DNA from 4 places in the Cellulosimicrobium protaetiae genome. Region 1 is predicted to be linked to each of the others. Evidence: riboswitches for the same ligand, from Rfam matches in the RefSeq annotation. Region 1 holds a riboswitch; each other region holds the start of a gene.
What was found. A riboswitch is a leader RNA that binds a small molecule or an ion and turns the genes downstream of it on or off. The one in region 1 is predicted to bind thiamine pyrophosphate.

Region 1 (3,547 bases):
CTCGGCGACGTCGCGCTCTTCGAGGTCGGCCTCGTCACGCACCCGCGTCCGGGCGCGCCCGCCGCGCCCGCGCTGCCGGGCGGCGTGCGTCCGAGCGACGACGAGCTCGCGGCGATCGACGCCGCGCTGCCGTCGCAGCCGCGCCACGTCGCGGGCGTCCTCGTCGGGCGCCGCGTGCGCGCGGGCTGGTGGGGCGTGGGCCGGGCGGCGGACTGGACGGACGCGCTCGGCGCGGCCCGCCTGGTCGCCGAGCGCGTCGGCACCGACGTGCGCGTCGTGGCCGACACCGGGCGCGCCCCGTTCCACCCGGGCCGTTGCGCGCGCCTCGAGCTCGCCGACGGGACCGTCGTCGGGCACGCGGGCGAGCTGCACCCCAAGGTGGTCGAGAACCTCGGCCTGCCCGCTCGCGCGGTCGCGTTCGAGGTCGACCTGTCGGCGCTCGTCGCCGGCTCGTCGGACGAGCCCGTGCAGGCGACGCCCGTCTCGGGCTTCCCTGCGGCCAAGGAGGACCTCGCCTTCGTCGTGGACGCCGACGTGACCGCGCAGTCGCTCCGCGACGCGATCGTCGCCGGCGCGGGAGACCTGGTCGAGGAGGTCGCGCTGTTCGACGTCTTCACCGGCGAGCAGGTCGGGGCGGGGCGCAAGTCGCTGGCGTTCTCGCTGCGGCTGCGCGCCGCGGACCGCACGCTGACCGCGGACGACGTCGCGCGCGTCCGCGAGGGTGCGGTGACCGCCGCGCGCGAGCGCGTCGGCGCGGAGCTGCGGGCGTGAGCGCGAACCTCGGTGTGGGCGCGGCGGGGACCGTCGCGCCCGCGCGGACGGCGCTCGTGACCGGGGCGTCGCGCGGCATCGGCCGCGCGATCGCCGTCGGCCTCGCGGCGGCGGGCCTCGACGTCGCGCTCCTCGCGCGCGACGCGAACCGGCTCGCAGGCGTGGCCGACGAGATCGGTGCGCTCACCGGCGGCGCGGGGCGCGCCGTCGTCGTGACCGCGGACGTCACGGACGCCGCGGCGGTCACGGCCGCCGTCCGGCACGCCGAGGACGACCTCGGGAGCGTCGACCTGCTCGTCAACAACGCGGGTCGTGTCGACGCCGAGGTGCCGCTGTGGGAGGCCGACCCGGACGAGTGGTGGGCGATCGTCGAGACCAACGTGCGCGGGCCGTTCCTGCTCGCGCGCGCGGTGGTGCCGGGGATGCTCGCCCGCGGCGGGGGCCGCGTCGTCGACCTCAACAGCGGCGCGGGCTCGCACGACATGGACGGCGCGAGCGCGTACAACGCGAGCAAGACCGCCCTCCTGCGGCTCGGCGCGAACCTGCACCGGTCCGGCTTCGCGCGCGGCCTGCGCACCTTCGAGGTCTCGCCGGGGGTCGTCCAGACCGACATGACGGCGTCGATGGTCATGCACGAGGGCCGCACCGAGTGGACCCCGGTCGACCGTACGGTCGAGATGGTCGTCGCGATCGCGCGCGGCGAGCTCGACGCCTTCTCGGGCGCGTTCGTGCGCGTCACGCACGACTCGCCCGAGTCGCTGCGCGAGGCCGCCGCGGAGGCGAAGGACCGGGGTGACGTCCTGCCCGGCCCGGACGCGCGGCGCCTGCGCGTCACGCGCTGGGGCGCGGACGACCCGATGCCGGGGGAGCTCCCGCGCCGCTGACCGCGCGCGACACCGCTCCCGCACGCTGCTCCCGCACGCACGCGGCCCCGACGCCGCCCGACCCGCACCGGCGGCGTCGGCGCGTCCGGGCACGTGACGAGCCACTAGCATGGCCACCGACACGGGGTGCCCCACGACCGGGGCTGAGAGGAGACCCGTCGAACCTGCTCTGGCTCGTACCAGCGAAGGGATGTCCGGCGATGACGCTCGCCCTGCCCCAGCACGCTCCTGCCCCCCGGGGCGACCGCCCCCGTCGGCCCTCGCGGCCGCGCGTCCTGTCGATCGCGGGGACCGACCCGACCGGGGGAGCGGGCATCCAGGCCGACCTCAAGTCGTTCGCCGCGCACGGCGCCTACGGGATGGCCGTGACGACCGCGCTCGTCGCGCAGAACACGCACGGGGTGCGGTCCGTGCACGTCCCCGGACCGGCGTTCCTGCGCGAGCAGCTTGACGCAGTGTCCGACGACGTCGAGATCGACGCCGTGAAGATCGGCATGGTCGCCGACGAGGCGAACGCCCGCGAGATCGGGGCCTGGCTCGACGCGCTCGCGACCGCGCGCACCGACTCCGGGCTCCCGCGTCCCTGGGTCGTCCTCGACCCCGTCATGGTCGCCACGTCGGGGCACCGCCTGCTCGACGCGGGCGCCGAGCAGGCCGTGCGCGACCTCGCGGCGCGGGCCGACGTCGTGACGCCGAACCTGCCCGAGCTGGCCGTCCTCGCCGGGCAGGACGTCGCCACGACGTGGGACGACGCGCTGCACCAGGCGACGTCGTACGCGACGACGAGCGACACCGTCGTGCTGCTCAAGGGCGGTCACCTCACCGGCGCGACGTCGCCCGACGCCCTCGTCGCGCCGGGAACGACCCCGGACGCGGCGCCCGTGGTCACGACGTTCGACGCCGCACGCGTGCACACACTCCACACGCACGGGACGGGGTGCTCGCTCTCCGCGGCGCTCGCGGCGCTCCGTCCGCAGCGCGAGGGCTGGGCCGAGGCCGCGCGCGACGCCAAGGCGTGGCTCACGGGTGCCCTGCGCGCCGGCTCCGCGCTACGGGTCGGGACGGGCCGGGGCCCGGTCGACCACCTGCACGCGGTGTCGCCCGTCGCCCCCGGCTGAGCACTCAGCCCTCGGCGCGTGCTCCGGCCCAGGCGGGAAGGACGTCCTCGAGCGCGTCCCGCAGCACGGCGAGCGTGGCGCGGGCGACCGCGAGACGCTCGGCCGGAGCGGCGTCCGACGGGCGCGCCGTGACCTTGGCGCCGACGATCGGGACGGGCCCGGCGGCGGCGAGGAACTCGCGCACCTCGGCCGGCCCGAGCATCGAGTCCTCCGGTCGGGGGAGCGCGGGGTCCGTGCCGTGCGGGGGCACGTGCGCGTCCGACCACGGCTCGCCCCACCGGCCCGGCGTCCCGCTCGCCCCCGAGAGCATCGCGCTCGCGAGGAGACCGGACGCCGCCGCTGCGCGCGCGTGCTCGACGGGCGTCGCGGCGCTGCGTCCCTCGATCGCGGACCGGCCCCAGTTGAGCCCGACGTGCAGGGGGTGGCCCGTGTCCCGGGCCGCACGCGCGACCGCCGCGATCTCGTCGTCGAGCGGCAGGAACCCCTTCTCCGCGACGCCCCACGGGCGCGGCGCGTCGCAGTGCTCCACGACGAGCGGGAGCCCCGCGGGCGCGACGGCGGCGAGCTCGGTGAGGCTGCGCGCGAGCGCGGCACCGGAACCCCGCCCGGGACCGGGCGCCGACTGGAGCTCGACGGCGACGACGCGCCGGCGGCCCTCGGACTCGGCCAGCCGCGCCACGGCGTCGAGGACCCGGCCGACGCCGTCGACCGCGGCGCGGCGGCCCGCCTCGTCGTCGGACGCGAGCCCGTACGCCCGGTCCGTCGTGGCGCGGC
Region 2 (3,547 bases), 160 kb from region 1:
CCGGCTCGCGGCCCCACGAGCGACGCGCGAGCTCGGCGCGCAGCACCTCGTCGACGTTGACCTTCACCACGACCTCGCGGTCGAAGTCCTCGCCCGCGTCGAGGTCCAGGTACTGGTGCGTGGGCCGGGCGAAGCAGTTGTGACTGACGACCCCCGCGGCGACGAAGTCGCGCGTACCCGTCGTGATGTCGACGAGCTCGCTCTCCTCCCCCGGCCCGTCCAGGGCCTCGAGAGAGTCGACGCGCAGCGCGTCGCCGCCGGTCACGTCGCGGCCCTCGAGGGCGACGCCGCCGTCCGCGAGCGCCGCGGCGCCCGGGCCGACGAGGACGTCCCCGAGCGCGAGGTGGGCACGCCGCCCCGGACCCCCGACGACGTGCCGCCAGCCCCGCTCGGTGAGGAACCGGTGGTCGCCGCTCGCGACGAGGCGCGTGCCGTCCGCGAGGGTCACGCGATAGGCGCGCTTGCGGGTGGTCCAGCGGTCGAGCACGCGCGTGCGCACGTAGCGACGATAGGCCCCGTGCGGCGCGGTGCCCACGATCTCGTCGCCGACGCGCAGCGCGCCGATCGGGCGCTGCGTGCCGTCGGCGAGCAGCACCGGGGTCGAGGGCGCGAGGCAGTAGGAGCAGGCGTGGCTGCACCCGCGGTACGGGTTGACCGTCCAGCGGAAGGGCATGCGCGACATCGCCGGGACCTTGGACAGCGCGCTCTTGGCCGTCACCTCGTGGAACGTGATGCCCGCGAACTCGGGCGTGCGCACGCTGCGCACGAGGCCGGCGCGCTCCAGCCCCGGGAGCGCGCCGTCGTCCGCGCCGATCGCCTGTCCGTCCCACCGCACGGCAGCATTCGAACAGGTGTTCGAATGCGTGTCAAGGTGCGCCCGGGCGAGCTGCCTGCCGGGCCCGTGGCGTCACGGCACGTCCTGCGCGGCCCACGCCTTGAGCAGGCTCAGGTTCGCCAACGGGACGTAGTGCCCGATCCGGGGATAGTCGAGCGTCACGGCCACGACGCCGGCCTCCCCGAGCGACGCGACGTAGTCGATCGCGGCCGGCATCGGCACCACCAGCAGAGACGCGGGGTCGCCCTCGACGACGAGACCCAGCGTGACCGCGGCCTCGTGCGCGCGGGTCGCGCTGCTGTACAGGCAGACCATCGGCCCCTGCTCGGCCGCCACGGCGTACGGGTGGGGCCGGTCGTCGGGGCCGCGCGCGACGAAGAACCAGGTGTCGAGGCGGGTGACCTGCCGCCACAGGGCGACCTGCGCCGTCGTGTCTCCCGCCGGTGCCGTCCGGACGTCGTCGGCGAGGCGGTCCAGCTCTGCCACGGCCAGGGGGTCGTTGTCACTCGTCATGGCGACACGCTCTCATGCCGCGCACGCCGTCCCGATGGGTGAGACGCCGGGATTGTCCTGGCGCGCGGGAGACCCTAGGGTCGGGCCGAACGCCCCCGGGGAGCGCACGAGCGCTGAGAGTGCAGGCCGGACACCCGTCCCACCCGCAGACCCGTGGAACCTGATCTGGTTCGTACCAGCGAAGGGAGCAGGGCCGACGTCACCGTCCCCTGCGCGCTCGTGCCAGCGCGCCCTGCGCGCCCGGCCGGCCGCGCGGGGCCAGGCGGGGGCGCGCCGTCGTGCACCCGTCGACCCGGGGGCCCTGACGGAGGGAACCCGCATGACCGAGCCCCGCACCGCCCCGCAGCAGGCGACGGAACCCCGCACCACCGAGCCACCTGCCGCGCCCCCCGGCCTCGCCGGTCCCGGCGCGGGCACGTCCCCGCGCGCCTCACGACGCCGCGGGCTGACCCTGCACGAGACGGTGCTGATCGCCGTCCTCGGCGTCGTGTTCGGGTTCGTCTACTGGGCGTTCGTCCAGCTCTGGGCCCCCCTCCAGCTCGCCATGGGACCGCTCGCCGACCTCGCGTCGAACGTGCTCGCCGGCGCGTGGATCGTCGTCGGCCCGCTCGCGACGTACATCGTCCGCAAGCCCGGTGTCGGCATCCTCACCGAGACCCTGGCCGCGCTCGTCGAGGTCGTCTTCCTCGCGTCCCCCGCCGGGCCGCTCCTGCTCCTCGTCGGCCTGGTCCAGGGCGTCGGCGCCGAGCTGCCGTTCGCGCTCACGCGGTACCGGCGCTACGGCTGGTGGGTGTTCGTCGCGTCCGGCGTGAGCGCGGCGCTGGTCACGTTCGCGTTCAACGCCGTCCGGTTCGGTTGGCTCGGTCAGGACTACGCGATGCTCCGGCTCGGGATCCAGGTCGTCTCGTGCGTCGTGCTGTGCGGCCTCGCGGCCCGCCTCCTCGGCGACGCGCTCGCCCGCACCGGGGCGCTCGACGCCTTCGCGATCGGCGCGGCCCGCCGTGCCTGAGCCGAGCTCGCCCGTGCCCGACGCCGTCACGGCCGCCGCCCTGACCGTCACCGTCGGGCACCACGGGGCCCGCGTGCTCGACGACGTCCGCGTCCACGTCCCCGCGGGCACGAGCCTGCTCGTCCTCGGCCCGTCCGGGTGCGGGAAGTCGACGTTGCTGCGGGCCCTCGTCGGCGTCGTCCCGCACACCCTGCCGGGCACCGTGTCAGGCACGCTCCGCGTGGCCGGCGACGACCCGCGCGAGGTGCCGCCGCCCGTGCTCGCCGCACGCGTCGGGCTGGTCCAGCAACGCCCCGGCGACCAGCTCTGCCTGGCCCGCGTGGACGAGGAGCTGCGGTTCGCGCTCGAGAACCGGGGTGCCGACCCGCGCACCATGGACGCGCGGGCGGACGTGGCGCTCGCCGCCGTCGGCGCCGCGCACCTGCACGACCGGGCGACCCACACGCTGTCCGGCGGCGAGGCGCAACGCGTGGCGCTCGCCGCCGCTCTCGTCGCCGACCCGGAGCTCGTCGTGCTCGACGAGCCCACCGCGCTCCTCGACCCCGCGTCCGCCCACGACGTCGGGACGCTCGTGGCAGGGCTCGCCCGCGGTCCCGGTCCCGGCCCCGACGGCGACCGCGACGGGGCCCCCGTCTCGCCCCCGCACCGCTCCGTGGTGCTCGTCGAGCACCGGCTCGACGACCTCGGAGCGCTGCCGGAGGCGACGCTGGTGCTGGGGCGCGACGGACGCGTCGTCGCGCACGGTCCCACGGACCGGGTCCTGCGTGAGCACGCCCGCGACCTCGCCGACCTGGGGTGCTGGCTGCCGCTCGACGTCCGGCTGGAGCAGGCGGGTGCCCCGGGACCGCTCGGCTCCTCGGAGACCGACGAGTGGCTCGTCGGCCTCGTCCGGTCCCCCACCGCCCTGCAGAGATCCGCGACCCGCCCACCCGCCGAGACGTCGGTCGGCACGTCGACCGGCACGTCGACCGGCACGTCGACCGGCACGTCGACCGGCACGTCGCGCCCGGTCGCGCTCCGGGCACGCGGCCTGCACGTCCACCGCGGCGGGATGCACCTGGGACGCAGGCGTCGCGCCGACGCACCCGTCGTGCGCGACGTCGACCTCGACGTCCGTGCGGGCGAGGTGCTCGCCGTCGTCGGGCCGAACGGCGGCGGGAAGTCGACGCTCCTGCGCGGTCTGGCCGGGC
Region 3 (3,547 bases), 2.0 Mb from region 1:
GCACGGCCGTCCACGACGCGCGGCCCGGGGTCGCGCGGGTCGTAGCCGACCGCCATGCTCGGCGCCTGCGTGCTGAGCACCGCGGTGCCGTCGGCGCCCACGAGGACGGCGGGGCCGCTCACCTCGGCGAGCGCGAGGCCGACGTCGTCGCGCGCGTCGAGCGTGCCGGCCAGGTCCGCCGGGACGAGGCTGCGGGCCCCGCCGAGCTGCGCGGACGAGGACTCGAGCGCGGACCCGGCGGCGGCGGCGCCGCGCACGTACGCGTCGGCCTGGATCGACGACGCGACGATGCCGTCGAACGTCGACTCCAGCATGGCGCGCAGCGCGAACGTGCCGGTGACGAACGCGACGCCGATCGTCACCGCGAGCACGGACAGCACGAGCTGCGCGCCGTGCGCGCGCACGCCGCGCAGCGCGATCCGGCCCATCATCGGACGCCCGCCGGTTCGTGCGCCGGGTCGGCGGGGTGCGCGCCCGCGGATGCCGCCGGCGTGAGGGCCCCGAGCGTGTCGAGGACGGCCTGCGGGGTCGGGTCGCGCAGCTCGGTCACCAGGCGGCCGTCCGCGAGGAACAGGACGCGGTGCGCGTACGACGCCGCCGTCGGGTCGTGCGTGACCATGGCGACGGACTGGCCGAGGTCGTCCACCGAGGAGCGCAGGAAGCCGAGCACCTCCGCGGCGGCGCGCGAGTCGAGGTTGCCCGTCGGCTCGTCCGCGAACACGACGGCCGGGCGGGACACGAGCGCCCGCGCGCACGCGACGCGCTGCTGCTGCCCGCCCGAGAGCTCCGCCGGGCGGTGCCCGAGGCGCGGGCGCAGCCCCACGGCGTCGACCACGCGGTCGAACCACTCGCGGTCCACGGGCCGGCGCGCGACGGCGAGCGGGAGCACGATGTTCTCCTCCGCCGTGAGCGTCGGGACCAGGTTGAACGACTGGAACACGAACCCGATGCGCGTGCGGCGCAGCCGCGTCAGGCGCCGCTCGCTCATCGCGGAGACCGTCTCGCCGTCGACGACGACGGTCCCCACCGTGGGGGAGTCCAGTCCGGCGAGGCAGTGCATGAGGGTCGACTTTCCCGACCCCGAGGGGCCCATGATCGCGGTCAGACGCCCCCGCTCGAGGTCGACGTCCACGCCGTCGAGCGCGCGGACCGTCGCCTCGCCGCGCCCGTAGGTCTTGACGAGGCCGCGCGCGGTGGCGATCACGGGACGCTCCGGCGTGGTTCCGGAGGCTCCTGCGGCCCCCGTGGCGTGCTCTGCGGACGCGGCGACGGTCGTCGTCGCACCCGTCGTCCCAGGTCTGCTGCTCATCGGTCCTTCCCCTCCTGCGGTCGTCGGCCGGGGCTCCCGGTCCGGTCGTCACGACCCTCCCGCGGGGGCGTACCCCCGGGCATCGGGGACCGGCCCGGACCCTTCCCTGGTCGCCGCAGGGCCGCTCTCAGGGTTCTCTCAGGGGGATTCCCGAGGGGCGGCCCGGTGTAGGCTCGACGTGAACGACAGGGGAGCTCCTGGAGGAGCTGAGAGTGCGGACCACCGCAGACCCTCGAACCTGACCCGGTTAGCACCGGTGGAGGAAGTCGGGAATCTCGATCACCTGCTCGTGCGGTCGTCCGCGCTCGTCGCAGCGTCGGTCGCGCGGGCCGGTGGACCCCTCCTGAACGTCCTGGGAGGACACATGCAACGCACGACCGCCCGCACCCGCCGGGCCCGGTCCCTCGTCACCGGCGCGGGGACGACCCTCGCCCTCCTCGCGCTCGCCGCGTGCAGCGGCGGCGACGACGCGACGTCAGGCTCGGGGGGCGACGACGCGTCGGGCACCGGCGACACCGTCACCCTCGTGACGCACGACTCCTTCGCCGTGAGCGACGAGGTCCTCGCGGCGTTCGAGGAGGAGAGCGGGCTCACCGTCGAGCAGGTCGCGCCCGGCGACGGCGGCGCGCTCGTCAACCAGCTGATCCTCACGAAGGACTCGCCGCTGGGCGACGTCGTGTTCGGGATCGACAACACGTTCGCGTCCCGCGCGATCGACGAGGGCGTGCTCGCGCCCTACGTGCCGGAGGGCCTGTCCGACTCGGCGGCCTCGTACGCCGTCGGCGACGGCGACGAGCTCACGGCGGTCGACCTCGGCGACGTCTGCGTCAACGTCGACCACGCGTGGTTCGCCGACGCCGGGATCCCGGAGCCCGTCTCGCTCGAGGACCTCGCGAAGCCGGAGTACGAGGACCTCCTCGTCGTGACCAACCCCGCGACCTCGTCGCCGGGTCTCGCGTTCCTCCTCGCGACCGTCGGGGCGTTCGGCGAGGACGGCTGGGAGGACTACTGGGCCGACCTGCGCGCCAACGGCGTGAAGGTCGTCGACGGCTGGTCTGACGCCTACTACGTCGACTTCTCCGGCTCCGAGGGCGCGGGGCCGCGCCCGCTCGTGCTGTCGTACTCGACGTCGCCCGCGTTCACGCTCACCGAGGACGGCTCCGCGTCCACGACCGGGGCTCTGCTCGACACGTGCTTCCGCCAGGTCGAGTACGCGGGCGTGCTCGCGAACGCGAAGAACCCCGAGGGCGCGCAGCAGCTCGTCGACTTCCTCGTGAGCGAGGCGTTCCAGGCCGACGTGCCCGGCCAGATGTACATGTACCCCGCCGACGACTCCGTCGCGCTCCCCGACGGCTGGGCCGAGTTCGCGCCGCTCGCCGACGAGCCCTTCGAGGTCGCGCCCGCCGACATCTCGGCGCACCGCGACGAGTGGATCAAGGCATGGACGGCGACGGTCGTCGACTGACGCCCGGTCCACGCGTGACCACGGTTCTACCTCGCGAGATAGAACCGTGGTCACGCGAGGTAGAGCCCTGGTCCCGCGAGGTAGAACCGTGGTCGGCCGAGGGAGAACCGTGGTGAGGGCGCGGGCACCCTGGCGGGGTCGCCTCGGGCGCGGGGCGGCCTGGGGGCTGGCGGCGGCGGTGCCGCTGGTGTTCCTCGGGGTGTTCTTCGCGTGGCCGGTGGTCACGCTCGTGGCGCGCGGGTTCGTCGGGGACGACGGCGGCCTGGACCTGTCCGGGTTCGCGGAGGTCTTCTCCCAGCCGCGGACGTGGCGCATCCTCGGGCTCACGCTGTGGCAGGCCGTGCTCGGCACGGCGTTCTCCGTGCTGCTCGGCGTGCCCGGTGCGTACGTGCTGTACCGGTGCCGGTTCCCCGGGCGGCGGGTCGTGCGCGCGCTCGTCACGGTGCCGTTCGTGCTCCCGACCGTCGTCGTCGGCGTCGCCTTCCGGTCGCTGCTCGTGCAGGGCGGCCCGCTCGGGTTCCTGAGGCTCGACGAGACGTTCGCGGCGATCGTCGTCGCGCTCGTGTTCTTCAACTACTCCGTGGTGGTGCGTACGGTCGGCGGGCTGTGGGAGCACCTCGACCCCCGCGCCGAGCAGGCCGCGCGGGCGCTGGGCGCGACGCCGTGGCGCGCGTTCCGCACCGTCACGCTCCCCGCGCTGACGCCGGCGATAGCGAGCGCCGCGTCGATCGTCTTCCTCTTCTGCGCGACGGCGTTCGGCGTCGTCCTCGTCC
Region 4 (3,547 bases), 720 kb from region 1:
CCGCCCCGCCGGTCCCCATGACGAGGCGCGACCCGATGGTCGTCCCGGCGACGACGAGCGGGTCGTCGCCCTCCGTCGGTCGGTTCGCGGTCGCGGGGGAGCTGTCGGTCGTGGTCACGGGTCCTCCTCAGCCGCCCTGGACGGCGGTCACGATCTCGATGCGGTCGCCGGGCGCGACGACGGTCGTCGCCCACGAGCCGCGCGGCACGACGGCGTCGTCCACGGCGACGGCGACGCCCTGCGGCGTCCCGTCGGCGACGTACGCGGGCACGAGCGCCGCGACGAGCTGCTCGAGGTGCACGGGTGCGTCGAGCGGGTAGGGCTCGCCGTTGACGAGCGCGGTCGGAGCGGGTGGGGTCATGAAGATCACCTCGGTGTCGTCGTCGAGAGCGCGGCGAAGCGGTCGGGGCGGGTCGGGGCGAGGGCGGTCGCGGCGTCGGTGGGGAGCGCGGCGCCGGTGAGGCCGGCGACGACAGCGGCGGCGGTGAGCGGCGCGAGCAGGATGCCGTTGCGGCCGTGGCCGGTCGCGAGGTGCAGCCCGGGGACGTCCGTGGGGCCGACGAGCGGCAGGTTGTCCGGCGTCGCGGGGCGCGCCCGGGGCGTGACGTCGACGAGCGCGGCCTCGTCGATGCCGGGCAGGAGTGCGCGTGCGTCGCGCAGCAGCGCGAACACCCCGCCCGCGGTCGCGCGGCGGTCGTCGGGGTTCTCCTCGGACGTCGCGCCCACGACGACCTCCCGGTGCCCCGCGCAGCCGTGACCCTGCCCCTCCGGGACCGGGTCGCGCGGCACGACGTACACCGGTCGCCCCTGCACGACGCCGCGCACCACGTGCTCCAGCGCGAGGTCCGGACCGGCGTCGAGGCGCAGCGTCTGGCCCTTCACCGGTCGGGTGGGCACGACGGCGCCCGGCACGTCCGCGAGCAGCGCGCCGGACTCCCAGCCCGCGGCGACGACGACCGCGCCCGCCCGGTGGAGCCGGCCCGCGTCGTCGTGCACCCCGACGACCCGCCCGGCCGGGTCGAGCGCGAGCCGCGTCGCCGACGCACGCACGACGGCGGCGTGCACGACCGAACCTCCGTCCGCGCCCGCGAGCGTGCCCGGCTTCGCACCGGGGACGGCGTCGAGCGCGCCGAGCAGCGCGGCGTGCGCCGCGCGCGGGTCGACCGCGTGGTCCGCGGGCGCCCAGGCCGCGCCCGCGACCCGCGGGCCGAGGTACGGCTCGCGCCGACGCGCGTCGGCGACGGTGAGCTCGTGCGACGCGAGGCCGTGCGCGGCGTGCAGGGCGAGGACGCGGCGCAGCAGGGCGAGGTCGTCGGCGTCGTACGCGAGCGTGAGGGTGCCCGCGGTGCGCAGCCCGACGTCGGCCCCCGTCGCGGCGTGCAGGTCCGCGGCGAACCCGGGCCAGGTCGCTGCGGCGGCGAGGTGCAGGCGCAGCGCGGCGTCCTCGCCGAAGTCCGCCTCCGTGACCGGGGCGAGCATGCCCGCGGCGGCGTGCGTGGCCCCGTCGCCCGGCGCCGGGTCCAGCACCGTGACGGTCAGCCCGGCGCGCGCCGCGCGCCACGCGACGGCGAGCCCCACGATGCCGCCGCCCACGACGACGACGTCGCGTGCGCCGTCGGGCACGGGCGCACCGGCCCCGGACGTGCGGGGTCCGGGACGGACAGGGGTGTGCATGCGCGCTCCCTTCGCTGGCATGACCCAGATCAGGTTCGACGGTCGGCTCCGACGCCCTCTCAGCCCCGTGCGGGGCTCCCGTGCTGTCGGCCACACTACCCGCGTGCGGGAGCGGGCGCGGCTAGGCTCCGGCGGGTGAGCACCGAGACCTTCGCCACGCCCGCTACCCCCGTCGTGCCGGCTCCGGACGACGCGCGCACCCGCCTCGCCGATGCGCGCCTGTACCTCTGCACCGACGCGCGCGAGGAGCGCGGCGACCTCGAGGACTTCCTCCACGCCGCGCTCGCGGGGGGCGTCGACGTCGTCCAGCTCCGCGACAAGTCGCTCGACGTCGCGCGCGAGCTCGAGCTGCAGGATCTCGTCGCCCGGGTGGCGGCGGAGCACGGCGCGCTCTGGGCGGTCAACGACCGGGCCGACGTCGCGCGCCTCGCCGGCGCGCCCGTCGTCCACATGGGCCAGGGCGACCTCCCCGTGCCCGCGGTGCGCTCCCTGCTCGGCCCGGCGCCGGTGCTCGGCCGGTCCACCCACTCGGCCGACCAGGCCGCCGTGGCCGAGGCCGACCCGGACGTCGACTACTTCTGCGTCGGGCCGCTGTGGGCGACGCCCACGAAGCCGGGACGCGCCGCCGTCGGGCTCGACCTGCTGCGCGACGTCGCCGCGACGCGCCCGACGACCCCCTGGTTCGCGATCGGAGGGATCGATGCCGAGCGGCTCGGTGCGGTGCTCGACGCCGGCGCGACGCGCGTCGTCGTCGTGCGGGCGATCACGCAGGCGTCCGACCCCGAGCGTGCGGCGCGGGACCTGCGCGCCCGGCTCGGCACCGTCTGACGCGGGCGCTCCGCCGCGCCTCGACGCGGCGGAGAACGTCTCGGTATGGGTACTTCTGCCCGCCGCAGGAGGGTTACGCGGGTGTGCCCGGTATGGCAGGGTCGACGGCGGGTCGCCGCCCGGCAGTCGGGTGGCGGTGGACCGTCCGACTCGGGGGATCATGAACCGCGCACGCTCGTCGCTCACCGCCCTGGCCGTCATCGCCACGCTCGCGCTGTCAGGCTGCGGGCTGCTCGGCGGATCCCCGGAGGACGCCGACCCGCCCGCGGCGAGCTCGGCGCAGGCCGACGAGGGTGGCGCGGAGGCCGGCGTCGACGAGGCCGCCGCGGGTGGCGCGGCGCGCGTCGCCGACTCCGTCATGGCCGAGCAGACCGTCGACGCCCCGAGCAGTGAGCTCGGGGGAGAGCTCACGACGACGCTGCGCTCCGTCGAGGTCCAGGACGAGATCCTCACGGTGCGGTGGGCGCTCCGCTGGGACAGCGACGACCAGCCGGACGACGCGTCGGCGAGCCACCTGGACCTCGGCATCGACTGGGTCCTCACCGCGACCGACCCCGTCGGGCTCGTGCAGTACCGTCCGTTCTGCACGGAGGGCTCGTGGAAGGGTGGCTCACCGGACCCGCAGCAGTGCAGCTATCACATCGTCGGCTCGCCGCGGTACCCGTTCGACGGGTTCGTCAACCACGCGACGATCGAGGCGTTCGCCCAGCTCCCCGCCCCCGAGGGATCGCCCGCGACGATCGACGTCCTGCCCGGCCAGGGGCTGCCGGTCTTCACGGCCGCGGAGATCACGTACCTCGACGGTGCCGAGTGACGAGCTCCGCGCGGACCGCCGGCCGCTCGCCGCGCGTGCGTGCGGTCCGCACGGCGGCCGCGACCTTCCTCGGGGCCGTGCTCGTCGCCGCGCCGCTCGGCCCGACGCTCCCCGCGGCAGCGTCCGACGACGGCTCCGATCGTCACGACGAGCTCGTCGCCGAGGTCGAGCAGGAGCTCGCGGCGGAGCGCGAGGCGATCCTCGACGCGACGCCTCCCGGGGCGATCACGG

Region 2: another riboswitch for thiamine pyrophosphate. It lies ahead of FIC82_RS12385 (ECF transporter S component); the one in region 1 lies ahead of thiD (bifunctional hydroxymethylpyrimidine kinase/phosphomethylpyrimidine kinase).
Region 3: another riboswitch for thiamine pyrophosphate. It lies ahead of FIC82_RS04575 (thiamine ABC transporter substrate-binding protein); the one in region 1 lies ahead of thiD (bifunctional hydroxymethylpyrimidine kinase/phosphomethylpyrimidine kinase).
Region 4: another riboswitch for thiamine pyrophosphate. It lies ahead of thiO (glycine oxidase ThiO); the one in region 1 lies ahead of thiD (bifunctional hydroxymethylpyrimidine kinase/phosphomethylpyrimidine kinase).

The regions. Positions count from the first base shown of each region.
Region 1 is NZ_CP052757.1:3,074,044-3,077,590, reverse strand. Features, by position in the region: gene pheT (phenylalanine--tRNA ligase subunit beta) at 1-771, shown strand, start outside; gene FIC82_RS13160 (SDR family oxidoreductase) at 768-1,655, shown strand; TPP riboswitch at 1,768-1,863, shown strand; gene thiD (bifunctional hydroxymethylpyrimidine kinase/phosphomethylpyrimidine kinase) at 1,856-2,773, shown strand; gene FIC82_RS13150 (DUF4862 family protein) at 2,778-3,547, opposite strand, start outside.
Region 2 is NZ_CP052757.1:2,911,304-2,914,850, forward strand. Features, by position in the region: gene FIC82_RS12375 (Rv2578c family radical SAM protein) at 1-835, opposite strand, end outside; gene FIC82_RS12380 (hypothetical protein) at 908-1,348, opposite strand; TPP riboswitch at 1,435-1,554, shown strand; gene FIC82_RS12385 (ECF transporter S component) at 1,668-2,357, shown strand; gene FIC82_RS12390 (ABC transporter ATP-binding protein) at 2,350-3,547, shown strand, end outside.
Region 3 is NZ_CP052757.1:1,068,004-1,071,550, forward strand. Features, by position in the region: gene FIC82_RS04565 (ABC transporter permease) at 1-431, opposite strand, end outside; gene FIC82_RS04570 (ABC transporter ATP-binding protein) at 428-1,309, opposite strand; TPP riboswitch at 1,487-1,591, shown strand; gene FIC82_RS04575 (thiamine ABC transporter substrate-binding protein) at 1,674-2,774, shown strand; gene FIC82_RS04580 (ABC transporter permease) at 2,884-3,547, shown strand, end outside.
Region 4 is NZ_CP052757.1:3,789,456-3,793,002, reverse strand. Features, by position in the region: gene FIC82_RS16320 (thiazole synthase) at 1-118, opposite strand, end outside; gene thiS (sulfur carrier protein ThiS) at 128-361, opposite strand; gene thiO (glycine oxidase ThiO) at 367-1,674, opposite strand; TPP riboswitch at 1,679-1,758, opposite strand; gene thiE (thiamine phosphate synthase) at 1,810-2,502, shown strand; gene FIC82_RS16300 (GNAT family protein) at 2,663-3,316, shown strand; gene FIC82_RS16295 (OmpA family protein) at 3,313-3,547, shown strand, end outside.